Regions from separate parts of the Rossellomorea sp. H136 genome, predicted to be linked through region 3. Evidence: riboswitches for the same ligand, from Rfam matches in the RefSeq annotation. Region 3 holds a riboswitch; each other region holds the start of a gene.
What was found. A riboswitch is a leader RNA that binds a small molecule or an ion and turns the genes downstream of it on or off. The one in region 3 is predicted to bind S-adenosylmethionine.

Region 1 (4,377 bases), 340 kb from region 3:
TGAAGCTGCCAGATGGCTTGTGTTAAATGCAGCATTCACGCTGGATCAAGGAGAAGATAATCGCCATGTTGCATCGATTGCCAAACTGTACGGATCGAACATGGGAAATCGGGTAGTGGATCGGGTCCTTCAAATTCACGGAGGGATGGGCTACACAAGAGAACTTCCGATTGAACGCTGGTATCGTGAAGCAAGATTGTGGCGTATTTATGATGGAACTGATGAAATTCAAAAACTGATCATTTCTCGGAATCTATTAAAAGGGCATGTGAAAGTGGGCCAATTTGTTTAAAGGGATAAGGAGGTAATGTAAATGGGTGAAAGATTCAGAGGGAAAGTAGCTTTAGTAACAGGCGGGAGCCGGGGGATCGGTAAAGCGATTGCCAAGCTCTTTGCAGGAGAAGGGGCAAAGGTTGCCATCATTGACGTGAATGAAGAGGCACTCTTGGAAGTCAGTGAGGAATTGAGAGAGTATGAAATATATACAAGAATTGCGAATGTAGTAGAATTCAAAGAAGTAGAAGAGGCCGTCAACGAAGTCTTTGAAACTTTCGGGGCCGTTGACATTGTTGTCAACAATGCAGGAGTCATCAGAGATAACCTGTTGTTTAAAATGACTGATACAGATTGGCAAACGGTCATGGATGTGCATTTGAAAGGATCATTTAACGTAGCGAAAGCAGCGCAAGGTTATATGGTGAAGAACAGGTATGGCCGGATGATTAATATCTCTTCTACCTCGGCACTCGGTAACCGGGGACAGGCAAATTACGCTACGGCTAAAGCTGGTCTTCAAGGCTTAACGAAAACTTTGGCTATAGAGCTAGGTCCTCTTGGTATTACGACAAATGCAGTAGCCCCCGGATTCATCGAAACGGAAATGACTAGAGAAACGGCTATGCGAATCGGAATTACCTTTGAAGAACTGGTGGAAGCAAGTCTTCAAGGAATTCCTGTCGGAAGAAGCGGGCAACCGGAAGATATAGCGAATGCAGTGGCGTTTTTTGCGGATGAAAGATCGTCATTCGTTAATGGACAAATCCTCTACGTAGCTGGAGGGCCGAAAGCCTAATGGGAGAAAGAGGTGAAGGATATGTTTCAATCTTATATCGGTAAACGCTCGACTTCCGTAGAAAATTGTGTAGAAAAAGGAGCGGTTCATAAGTTTGCCGAAGCCATCGGTGATCCACATCCCATTTATGTGGATGAAGAAGTAGGAAAAAGGTCCAGATACAGGGGGAATATTGCCCCCCCTACTTTTCCACGAGTGTTCGACTATGGAACAATTGAAGGTTTTCATTTACCGAATGTCGGGTTAATTCATGGGGAACAATCTTTTCAATATGAAAGACCACTGAAGGTCGGGGAACGTATTCAGTGTTATACGGAGATAAAAGATTACTATGAGCGGAAAGGATCGGGTGGAACACTTGGCTTTCTTGTAATCGAAGATATCGGTGAAGACTCAGGAGGGAATAGGATTTTCACCTCCGAGGCGATTGTCATTATCACTGAAACGGTCAGAGAGAGGTTGGGAAAATGACTATACTATCATCCATTAATATAGGTGAAACGATTCCCATTGTCGAATTAGCTCCAGTCTCGAGAATCGACTTAATCAAATATGCAGGAGCATCTGGGGATTATAACCCCATTCATACGATCGATGAGGAAGCCCATAAACTGGGTCTTCCAGGAATCATTGCTCATGGTATGTGGACAATGGGCAATGTCACCAGGCTTTTTAGTGATCATTATGAAGAAGGATTTATCAAAGATTACACCGTCCGCTTTAAAGGGATGGTTTTTTTGGACGATGTTATTACATTGATTGCAGAAGTATCAGAAAAACAGGATGATCTCTTACATTTTAAAGTCTTTGCCGTCAATCAGGACCAGAAGAAAGTGATCGAGGGTAAATTGATGTTTCAATTATTTTGAGCATTCATGTGAAAATTGTGTCCTATAGCTTTCATAAAGCGAATAGAAATAAAGAGAATTAATGTTCTGAAAGAAAAAATAAGTCAAAAGACTTAAATCCGATAGAAAAACTCGGGTTGACTTCCCTGAAGAATGTGGTATTATTTAGAATATTAAAATTAATAACTCTTATCCAGAGTGGTGGAGGGATCTGGCCCCGCGAAGCCCAGCAACCTACGTTATGTAAGGTGCTAATTCCAGCAAAATGTGAAGTCATTTTGGAAGATAAGGTATCCTTACCTGAACAACCTTCCAAAATGGAAGGTTGTTTTTTCATTCATGATTTTCTGGATAAGATGAAAATTGGGGGAATCAAGTGACTAAAGAAAATAATCAAGAGGCACAGTATGATGTAGTAGTCGAGAAGATCACTTCGATGTTGAAGACGATGAGTTTTGGATCAATTACCATTGTGGTTCAGGACGGTAAAGTCATTCAATTGGAGAAAAACGAGAAAGTGCGAATTAAATAAGCTGACTAGACAAACTAGAGGCGCATAACACAGATAAGGGAAATCCCTATATCTTGTTATCGCCTCTTTTTGTTTGGATGAGCGGGAAAGGGGTGTATCATGTTAACCTATCAAACTTGGAAAAAACCATCTGTCCAATTTGAAATTGATCCGGTATATAAAGGAGCTGTAAACGTACTTGAGTGGACGTATGATCATTATGGTGAGAGTGTCGTATATGCATGTAGTTTTGGGATAGAAGGGATCGTATTAATCGACCTCTTAACCAAAGTACAACCGGAAGCAACCATAGTATTTCTTGATACAGGTGTTCATTTCAAGCAAACCTACGAAACGATTGAAAAGGTGAAGGAGAAGTATCCTGGTATCACCATTTATATGAAAAAGCCTGAATTAACGCTCCAAGAGCAAGCAGAAACATATGGAGATAGGTTGTGGGAGAGAAATCCGAACCAATGCTGTCAAATTCGAAAGCTCGACCCTTTAAAAGAAACCTTATCCAAAGGAAATGCCTGGATTTCAGGATTAAGAAGGGAGCAATCACCGACAAGGAGTCAGGTTGAATTCATCAATAAGGATGACAAGTTTCAATCGGTTAAGATTTGTCCTTTGATTCACTGGACTTGGAAGGAGATTTGGAGGTATGTCCATAAACATAACCTATCCTATAATCCTCTTCATGATCAGGGGTATCCAAGTATCGGATGCTTCCATTGTACAACTCCAGCCATAGACATCAATGATCTCCGCTCAGGAAGATGGAAAGGAAAAGGGAAAACCGAATGCGGTCTTCATTAAAAGGGGTGACATTCTTTGATTGAAGTAATCGCCCTGATCATAAGTTTGTTTTTCGCTATGAACATTGGTGCCAGTGGAGCGGCAGCATCGATGGGTGTTGCGTATGGTGCAGGAGCCATAAAGAACATCAGGGTTGCATTATGGATCTGCGCAGCCGGTGTCCTGAGCGGGGCGGTATTAGGTGGAGGAGAAGTAGTTAAAACCATAAGTTCAGGGATTATCCCTCAGCATGTACTCTCCATCAAAATCGTGGTCATCATATTGTTATCCGCCACCATTTCCTTGTTTCTGGCGAATGTGATCGGGATCCCGCTGTCTACAAGTGAAGTAACGGTCGGAGCGGTTGTAGGAGTCGGAGTCGCATATCAAGTTCTTTATGTGAAGTCACTCTTAACGATCATGTCATTCTGGGTGATTGTCCCGGTCATTGCCTTCGGAGTTACGTGGGTATTCGGTATAGGTTTAGTAAAGCTTGAAAAGCGCGGTTTCCATTTTGAAAAAAAATGGCTTGCGTACCTTTTGATTATCGCCGGGTTCTTTGAAGCCTTTTCGGCAGGGATGAATAATGTAGCCAACGCCGTCGGTCCATTAGTGGGTGCGGGTTTACTGTCTCCCTCCCGTGGGATTTGGCTGGGTGGATTGTTCGTTGCCCTCGGAGCTGTCTTACTGGGGAAAAAAGTAGTGGAAACAAACGGGAAAAAAATTACACAATATTCAAAAGCCGAAGGAATTCTCATATCCTTTACGGGAGCGATCCTGGTGATTGTGAGCTCACTGTATGGATTACCGATCCCGCTGACTCAGGTTACTTCGTCCTCTATCATAGGCCTCGGGATGGCGAAGAACGGCAAACATATGCTGCAAAAGAAAATTGTCAAAAAAATCGTCAAAATATGGGTGGTCTCTCCCCTTATTTCACTCAGTATTTCATATTTTTTAGTAAAGCTCGTGATTGATAGCGATCTGTATTCGATCGTGGTTCCAATATGCGTCATTATCGCTACTGTGGGAGCATTATCCCTTATGCGTGTGATCAATGAAGAAAGGCGATCCGTTCACGAAGACGGAGGCGGAATTTAATCTTAATTCCGATTAAAACAATATGTTAAGGAGGATAAATGATGAGT
Region 2 (4,377 bases), 1.8 Mb from region 3:
GTTGAATGTATATTCAACGAAATTAATGAGCCAATAAAAAAACGAAGAGGATTTCTCCCCCTCGACTCATCGCTCACTTATTGTTTTAACTGATTCAAGTCCTGAATGGATTGCTGGATTAATGTCACTGCCTGACTCATGACCGCTCCTCCTCCAAATGCAGCCGTCACTCCGATTGCTTCAAGTATTTCTTCTTCTGAACATCCTTGATCCAGGCATCCTTTTGTGTGGTAGATGATACAATATTCATCCTGGGAATAAAGACTGATTCCTAACGCGATCAACTGCTTTTCTTTTTTTGAAAGTACTCCTTCTCTAAAGCAGTGCTCAGAGAACGTATTATACTGTTCGGCAAGCTCAGGCATTTTTTCCGTGAATATTCCAAGACCCATTTTATAATCATGAAGGGCAGCTTCTGTTGTATTTCTTGGTTCCATCTGCATTTCATTCAGCTCCTATTCTGAAATAGTTCATCGAAAGTAGTATGAACCAATAAGGAAATGATTATGTTACAAAATTCGGGATGACCTTACAATGAAAAAAACCGATTCTGTCACTGAACAGAATCGGGTTTGCTCACTTTATTCACTTACCGGCACAACGGCTCCATCCCATTCCTTATTAATGAAGTCCTGGATTTCTTTCGAACGCAATGCTTCCACTAGAGCTTTTACTTCCTCTTTGTTTTCATCACCTTTGTTAACTGCAATCACATTTACATAAGGAGAGTTACTATCTTCAATGGCAATTGAATCTTCAAGAGGTTTCAACCCTGCATCAATGGCATAGTTAGAATTTATGACAACCGCGTCCCCTTCTTCGTTTTCATACATTTGTGGAAGAAGAGCTGCCTCGTACTCATAATCGAATTGGAGGTTTCTAGGGTTTTCTTTGATATCTTCAAGTTGGGCTTGCGTATTTTCCACCCCATCCTTTAACGTAATGAGACCTTTTTTCTCTAATAATGTAAGGATACGTCCATGATCCGATACAGAGTTACTCATTAAAATCGTAGCACCTTCAGGAAGCTCCTCGAGAGATTTGTACTTTTTAGAATAAACACCAATCGGCTCAATATGAATTCCACCTGCATTGACAAAATCATATTCATTTTCCTTCATTTGTAAGTCCATATAAGGTGTGGTTTGGAAATAGTTTGCATCTATATCTCCATTATCCAGATCTTTATTGGGAAGGATATAGTCTTGATACGTTTCTATTTGTAAGTCGATCCCTTTTTCTTCTAAGACCGGCTTCACTTGTTCAAGGATTTCAGCGTGTGGAATATTAGAAGCACCTACTACCAATTCCTTTTCGTCATTTCCCGAACCTGAATCACTCCCACATGCGGCTAATCCAAAAATACTTGTTGCTGCTATTACTCCTGCTACCCATTTTTTCATTTTATTTCTCTCCTTTTATCGTTTATCTAATTTATTTGTAAAGAAATCACCCAGTATCTGAATCGCAAACACAATGAGTAAAATCATAATGGTTGCGGCCATCGTCACATCTTCCCTGCTTCGTTGAAAGCCGTCCAAATAAGCTAAGTTACCAAGTCCGCCTGCACCGATGACCCCGGCCATTGCTGTGTACCCAACAAGGGCGATGGCTGTCACCGTAATCCCTGAAATCAAAGCCGGCATAGATTCTGGTATCAGTACTTTCCATATAATTGTGCTTGTCTTCGCCCCCATCGCTTTCGCGGCTTCGATGACACCTTTGTTTACTTCTCTTAAAGCTATCTCTACCATGCGAGCGTAAAACGGAGCGGCTCCGATAATTAGTGCGGGCAGAGCTGCATTCGCCCCACGGATCGTGTCTAATAAAAACTTGGTGAACGGAATTAACAATACAATCAATATAATGAATGGAATCGATCTGAACACATTTACGACTGCACTTGTAATCGTATATGTCAGTTTGTTATCCCATAGATTTTCCTTAGAAGTAAGGAAGAGCAATATCCCAAGGATCATTCCGAGTACAAAGGTAATCAATACAGACATACCGGTCATATACAGGGTTTCGAGGGTTGCTTCCCACATCTTCTCCCAATCTACATTTGGAAATAAATTTTCAATCATCCTCTCAACACCTCCACTTGAACCAGTTGTGTTTGAGCAAATGCTAATGCATCTTTGATGGTTTGTTCATCCCCATCAAGGTGAACAAATAACGTTCCATAGGCACCTTTTTGAGTTTGGGAGATTTGTCCTTGCAGGATGTTTACGTCTAAGTCAAACTTTCTTATCAGCGCGGTGATGAGCGGCTGCTCAGTTGATTCACCTACAAAAGTAAATTTCAACACTTTTCCATTAGGATATTGCGCCAATAGGTGATCAATGGTTTCACCCGTTTCCTTTACTTCCGAGACTTCTCTTACGAAACGCTTTGTCACTTGCTCTTGTGGATTTCGGAACACTTCCAATACATCCCCTAGTTCCACGACTTTTCCCTGTTCCATGACTGCAACCCGGTGACAGATCTTCTGGATCACGTGCATTTCATGAGTGATCAGGACAATCGTCAGCCCTAAGCGTTTATTAATATCCACCAGTAAATCAAGGATGGAATCGGTTGTTTGTGGATCTAAAGCGGAAGTAGCTTCATCACATAGAAGGACATCGGGATTGTTTGCAAGGGATCTTGCAATCCCCACTCGCTGTTTCTGTCCGCCGCTCAGTTGAGACGGATAGGCATCTCCTCTGCCTTCCAAGCCTACAAGCTTTAATAATTCATTAGCTCTTTGGACTCTCTCTTTCTTTGATACTCCAGCAATTTCTAATGGGAACTGGATATTTTCTAATACAGTACGGGACCAGAGGAGATTAAAGTGTTGAAAAATCATGCCTATTGACTGTCTTGCTTCCCTCAGCTTTTTCCCCTTTACTTGGGAAACGATTTGACCATTCACGTCAACTATTCCATCTGAAGGAACTTCAAGACCATTAAGCATCCGGATCAGCGTACTCTTACCTGCCCCACTATAGCCAATCACTCCAAAAATTTCTCCTTGGGCAATATCAATATTGACCCCATCAACGGCTGAGATCGGACCCGATTTGGATTGATATATTTTCTTCACATCTGAAATGGTAATCATGTTGTATTCCACCTTCTTTCGGAGTAAAACGACCTGTTTAATCAGAATTACTGTTGTACTTACCTAATGTTTCCAGCTTCTTTTTCTTAAGTAATAAAAAATGCCTTCCTGCGATAAGCAGAAAGGCATAATCATATAGGACTATCCTTTCTCTCATCTTTCAAAGCAATTGCTTTGAGTGAATTGGCACCATTTCAATTTTCATTGACGGTTGCCGGGCTTCATAGGGCACGTCCCTCCACCTCTCTTAATAAGAGTAAAGTATATTATTAAATTATTTGGAATAGTTAAAGACTCAGAAAATTTGCTACAAGAGAGATTTTATCACCGGAAATAGAGTGTGTCAATTATTTTTTCTGTTTAAACTTCAACAGGCTCTTTTTCTCTGGATCTCGTTAGCCAAAGAACCGACTCCACAAATAATAGTGGACGATACCCTCCCCTTACTTTCAGGGATCCGTCCTCAATCAGTTGAGACAACCGTTCTTCCCCAGTTAGTAATGAAACCACACTTTCATCCATTCCTTCAATGACGAAATGCGCATCCCTATTCAAATCATCCAACACTGTGCACCCCTTGCTCGAAATCGAAATACCGCACAATTCTTTTTCACAATCAAACTGAAGAATAAACGGGCTATCTGGAAATAAGAGTCGTAAGTGATACCTTGAATGACATCGATCTACTAATTCCTCTAAATATATTCGCATGAATACCCTCCCAGTGAAACTTCGATATAATAACAATTCCACTTTTAGGAATTTTTCCCTCTTATTCTTTCTCGACATGTTTTGAAGAGATCCATCTATTTTGTCGAACAGTTAGAATTTGGATGATGTCTAGTCAAAAAATGATGGCATTCGCAACATTTCCCGAGAAATATGTCTTCGTATGTAGAAAGAAAATCGTTCAATAAAGGGGGTTCAAGAGATGTAATATCAGACAAATAAAAAAGACCTTATCCAAAAAGGTCTCTTATCCCTCTAACTATCCGCAGTCTTGTTTAGCGTTTCATATAAAAATGGCACGGATTGAAAGGCATAAATCCTTTCCTGTTCGACGCCACCTTTAAATATAAGCAAGCAGGGTACACTTTCGATGGATTGCTCTTCTGCAAATTGGGGCAAGTAATTCAAGTTGGCCTTTGAAAAATGAAAGGATTGTGGAAGCTTCTCCACTACGTCAATCATCTTGCTTGCAACCTGACAGGTACCACACATAGGTGTATAAAGATAAACAGCGTTGAACGCATGGTCTTCAATCGTTTGTT
Region 3 (4,377 bases):
CTTATGAATCAATATCCTTCAAAAAGTGGCAGGCGATTCGGGAAGTAACGAATGTTCCATCCGTGAAAATAGGAATCGAATTTCGTCGTCGCTTCTGGGAAGATTTGAATTACGGAAACATCGTGTCAGATCTCCCTACACGCTTTACTTTTATGCCGAGTCACGACAAGGGTAGCAACAAACCGGGGGTCATGTTAGCGAGTTACAGCTGGGGACAGAATGCACTCTTATGGAACAGCAAATCAAAAGAAGAAATCATCAAAGAAGTTTTAGAAGACCTCTTTAAAATATATGGTGAACAGGTGTATACAGAAATGCTGAACTTTGTAGTCTACAACTGGAGTAAAAACCCATTCTCTGCAGGATGTTTTACCCTTTATACCCCTGGTCAGGCAATTGATATCGGGGATTATATCAAGAAACCTGAAGGCAAAATTCATTTTGCCGGAGAGCACACGTCCTCTTTTCATGGTTGGATTGAAGGGGCGATAGAGTCGGCGGTGAGGGCAGCCAATGAAGTGAATAGCAGATAAGGGTTTAATAAGTATGGGTTTGCTCATGCGTTTGTTTGTATAGGAGTTTTTTAATAGAGAATATAAAATCAATAATATTTTATTGGAAAACAATAAATCTCATTATATAATTTAGAAAAACATGGTATCAGAGGTGTGATATGAAACGAGGAACGACGATTTTTCTAAAAGGGGCAGTAATGGCAATAGGAGCGATTGTATTCATACTTTGTGTTGTCTGGTTGCCAACCATGGCAAAGCATTCGGCTGATCTATTTCCGGAATTCGCTTATTTGAAATGGCCGATTCTAATAGGGTTATACTTAACTGTGGTTCCATTTAATTTAGCGCTGTATCAAGCTTTTAAGCTTTTAAAGTTTATTGAAGAGAACGCTTTTTCAGCGAAAGCAATAGTGGCTCTTCACCGAATAAAACTGTATGCCTTACTGATTACTGCCATTTATGTGGCAGGTATGGTGTTTCTACTAATCCAAAATGCTCTTCATCCGGGTATTGCTATGGTTGGGATCATAATCAGCTTTGCGTCTGTCACCATTTCGATTTTCGCAGCAGTCCTTCAAGAATTACTACGAAATGCACTTAAACTAAAATCTGAAAATGACTTCACGGTATGAGGAACTAGGAAATCCGACCGAATCCCGGAAAAAACCTTCTACTCTATCAACCCCCTGCATAAAGTTAACTATTAAATACTTTATATAGGGGTACTGATGATGTCGTATAAGTCTCGAAACAACAATAGCTTAGTCCCACTAGTATTCGTCTCTATGAAGGCCATCATTCGGGTAGTATTGATCGGTATTATCTTCATGTACTTGACCGTATGGTTGATCTCGTCAACAGCCATTAAATTGAGGGTGGATAGTTTACTGTATTCATCGATGTCGGAACTAGTACCGAAGGAAACGTTTCTTATGTTGTTGTCACAGGAAATGACAGGATTGCGAGTTACAAACGAGGCGGAATTAAACAGTGATTTTGATTGGTTGGAAAGCGTCACGAATGTTTCACTTCTTGATCCACGAAGTTTATTTGGACGGGAAATCCCAGGAATCGAAAATTATCATACTCACATAGCCGTTGCGGGGAAAGGGACAGACATTACGAACCTCCCAAATGAATCACCGGCTCCTACAGAAGATCAGTTGAAAGATCAGGAAATCGATCAGAGTCAAATCGATCAGGCAAACAATAACTCGGGAGACGGAGTTCAAGAGATTGATGAAAAATCTGTCTACATCTATCATTCACACAGTTGGGAAGCGTTTAGCCCGCTGATTAAGAATAACGATTCGAAAGATCCAGCGAGTACTAACGAAAAGGTGAACGTCATTGCTGTCGGATCCAAATTAAAACAAGAGCTTGAAGCACGGGGTATTGGAGCGGTTCAGGATAAGACAGATGTAAACAAAGCACTCAAAGACAAGTCATGGACATATTTTGAATCCTATCAGTTATCAAGGGGGCTAGTACAAGAAGCCATCGCCCAAAACGATGACTTAACATACCTGATTGATATCCATCGGGATTCACAGCCACGAAACATCACTACCAAAACCATTAACGGTAAAAACTACGCACGCTTGTTTTTTATCGTAGGGAAAGAAAACAAAAACTTTGAAAAGAACCTTAAGATCGCAAAGGATTTGAATGCTAAACTGGAAGGAAAATATCCTGGCATCAGCCGGGGAGTCTTCATCAAAACAAAAGCTGAAGGTAACGGGGTCTACAATCAGGACCTAACCGAGAGAGCCATGTTGCTTGAGTTTGGTGGAGTGGAAAACAATTTAGTGGAATTGTATAACTCTACAGAAGCTTTTGCAGAGATCTTTGCAGAGTATCACCAGAAGGATGCTGTAGAGGTGAATGCACAATAAGTGACAGAGATAAGACGTATGCCGTGTGGTGGACGTCTTTTTTTTGTTCCCGAGGAGAGAGGTTCCCGTAACGGCCACAATATGAACTAGTTTTCTTCCTCCAACGAAACCCCAAATAAAATAAGGAAGCAGCAATCCACTTCCTTGGATCGCTGCTTTTTTAACTGCTTAATTTCCCACAATTTCTCCAATGAATGGACCCAACATCGCTATGTGGATGGCATTCCTTTTGAAGATATTTGTATTCGTCCTCAAGTTCTTGCAGCGTCAATTCGAATAATTGTTTGTCTCCTTTTTTGAAAATGTTGTGGACAATTAACTTGTTTATTAACTCATTTCTTCGATTATGAATTGCTTCCTGAAGGATTTCCCCCATTTTTGATCACTCCTCTTATTAGTATACGAATAAAGGAAGTGGCTCATTTATTAAAAAGAGCCCTCTTCCTAGTAGTAGATAAGAAGAAGGCTTTATGTATCAAACTTCAACTCATCTTCCAAGCGAAATGCTTGTGGAATTAGCACAGTGTTCTATGATGTAGAATCTGTTGCTGAGGCATCATCGGGCCAGTCCCTATACCTCTCTGGATAAGTGGTTATATAGTTGTCATGGATTTCTTATATTATATATATAAGTATTCATAGTTGTCAACTGGGAATTAAGTGTTCGATAAAGATTATAGGATAGAAGGGGGGATTGAAACCTGGAATATAAATGTGGAACTAACCTTCATTCCTATATTTTTTACCATTTCAGACACAGAATCTTTTTCTTATCAACAAAAAACATGATAATCTGTATACATAAACGCAATTATTGGAGTGAAACGTATGAAGACAGTGGTTGTCGTAGGTGGAGGAATTACGGGATTAACAGCTCTGTACCATCTTCAAAAAATGTCCATGGAACGAGAAATAGATATCGAGTTAATCCTAATCGAGCGAGATCGGCAGCTCGGCGGCAAAATTAGAACCATAAGAGAAGGCGAATTCATTATGGAAGCAGGAGCAGATTCCATCGTAGTTCGAAATGAAGGGGTTCTGTCTTTAGTTGAGGAACTTCAACTTCAAGAGGAACTCGTCTATAATGAAACAGGCACATCATACATATACACAAATGGCGAATTACACAAGATTCCCCAAGACACGATTTTCGGAATTCCCATGTCCGTTGAGTCTCTTAAAAATAGCACTCTGGTGTCAGAGGAAGGGAAGATTGACGCTCTTAAAGACTTTGAAACGGAAAACACGCGATTTACAAAAGAAAGTTCCATCGGTGAATTTCTAGAAGCATTCCTGGGTAAGGAACTTGTTGAGAAGCAGGTAGCTCCAGTACTATCAGGGGTATACTCTGGAAATTTGCATAAGCTCACAATGGCTTCGACACTCCCATACTTACTTGAATATAAAAATGATTACGGCAGTATCATTAAAGGTTTATCTGCAAATAAGCAAAAATTCCAGGGGGCATCCAATAAAAAATTCATCTCGTTTAAAAATGGTTTATCAACCCTCATTGAACGTTTAGAAGAAAAATGTTTCAGTGGGACAATTTTAAAGGGGGTAGAAACAACTAAGCTACACAAGAATGGAGATAAATATGAGCTGACTCTTAATGGCCGTGGTAGAATTCAAGCGGATTATGTGGTATTTGCAACACCTCATGACGTAACCCAGAAGATTCTGACTCATGAAAAACTTGAACCTGATTTTAACAAATTGAAAAACTCATCACTTATTTCGATTTACCTTGGATTTAACATTCCAGATGAGGAACTTCCTGCAGATGGTACAGGCTTTATCGTATCAAATGGCAGAGATGTGAAATGTGATGCATGCACGTGGACGAGTCGGAAGTGGAAGCATACGTCCAATAATCAAAACCTTTTATTGAGACTTTTTTATAAAAGTACAAACCCTCATTACAATGAGTTGAAAGAGTATAGCGAGGCAGAACTTGTGAGGACAGC

Region 1: it holds a riboswitch for S-adenosylmethionine, as region 3 does, so the genes downstream of both, ACYH0O_RS13515 (YezD family protein) here and ACYH0O_RS11705 (Fur-regulated basic protein FbpA) in region 3, are expected to answer to the same signal.
Region 2: it holds a riboswitch for S-adenosylmethionine, as region 3 does, so the genes downstream of both, ACYH0O_RS20975 (methionine ABC transporter ATP-binding protein) here and ACYH0O_RS11705 (Fur-regulated basic protein FbpA) in region 3, are expected to answer to the same signal.

The regions. Positions count from the first base shown of each region.
Region 1 covers NZ_CM166371.1:2,682,958-2,687,334, reverse strand. The annotation lists gene ACYH0O_RS13535 (acyl-CoA dehydrogenase family protein) at 1-292, shown strand, start outside; gene fabG (3-oxoacyl-ACP reductase FabG) at 314-1,072, shown strand; gene ACYH0O_RS13525 (MaoC family dehydratase N-terminal domain-containing protein) at 1,094-1,543, shown strand; gene ACYH0O_RS13520 (MaoC/PaaZ C-terminal domain-containing protein) at 1,540-1,941, shown strand; SAM riboswitch class I at 2,107-2,212, shown strand; gene ACYH0O_RS13515 (YezD family protein) at 2,297-2,452, shown strand; gene ACYH0O_RS13510 (phosphoadenylyl-sulfate reductase) at 2,552-3,250, shown strand; gene ACYH0O_RS13505 (inorganic phosphate transporter) at 3,269-4,330, shown strand; gene sat (sulfate adenylyltransferase) at 4,372-4,377, shown strand, end outside.
Region 2 covers NZ_CM166371.1:4,120,708-4,125,084, forward strand. The annotation lists gene ACYH0O_RS20960 (carboxymuconolactone decarboxylase family protein) at 78-443, opposite strand; gene ACYH0O_RS20965 (MetQ/NlpA family ABC transporter substrate-binding protein) at 582-1,403, opposite strand; gene ACYH0O_RS20970 (methionine ABC transporter permease) at 1,419-2,087, opposite strand; gene ACYH0O_RS20975 (methionine ABC transporter ATP-binding protein) at 2,084-3,106, opposite strand; SAM riboswitch class I at 3,257-3,363, opposite strand; gene ACYH0O_RS20980 (SCP2 sterol-binding domain-containing protein) at 3,467-3,817, opposite strand; gene ACYH0O_RS20985 (thioredoxin family protein) at 4,091-4,377, opposite strand, start outside.
Region 3 covers NZ_CM166371.1:2,340,424-2,344,800, forward strand. The annotation lists gene ACYH0O_RS11690 (flavin monoamine oxidase family protein) at 1-533, shown strand, start outside; gene ACYH0O_RS11695 (DUF2975 domain-containing protein) at 674-1,147, shown strand; gene spoIIP (stage II sporulation protein P) at 1,244-2,410, shown strand; gene ACYH0O_RS11705 (Fur-regulated basic protein FbpA) at 2,571-2,786, opposite strand; SAM riboswitch class I at 2,895-3,002, opposite strand; gene ACYH0O_RS11710 (protoporphyrinogen oxidase) at 3,239-4,377, shown strand, end outside.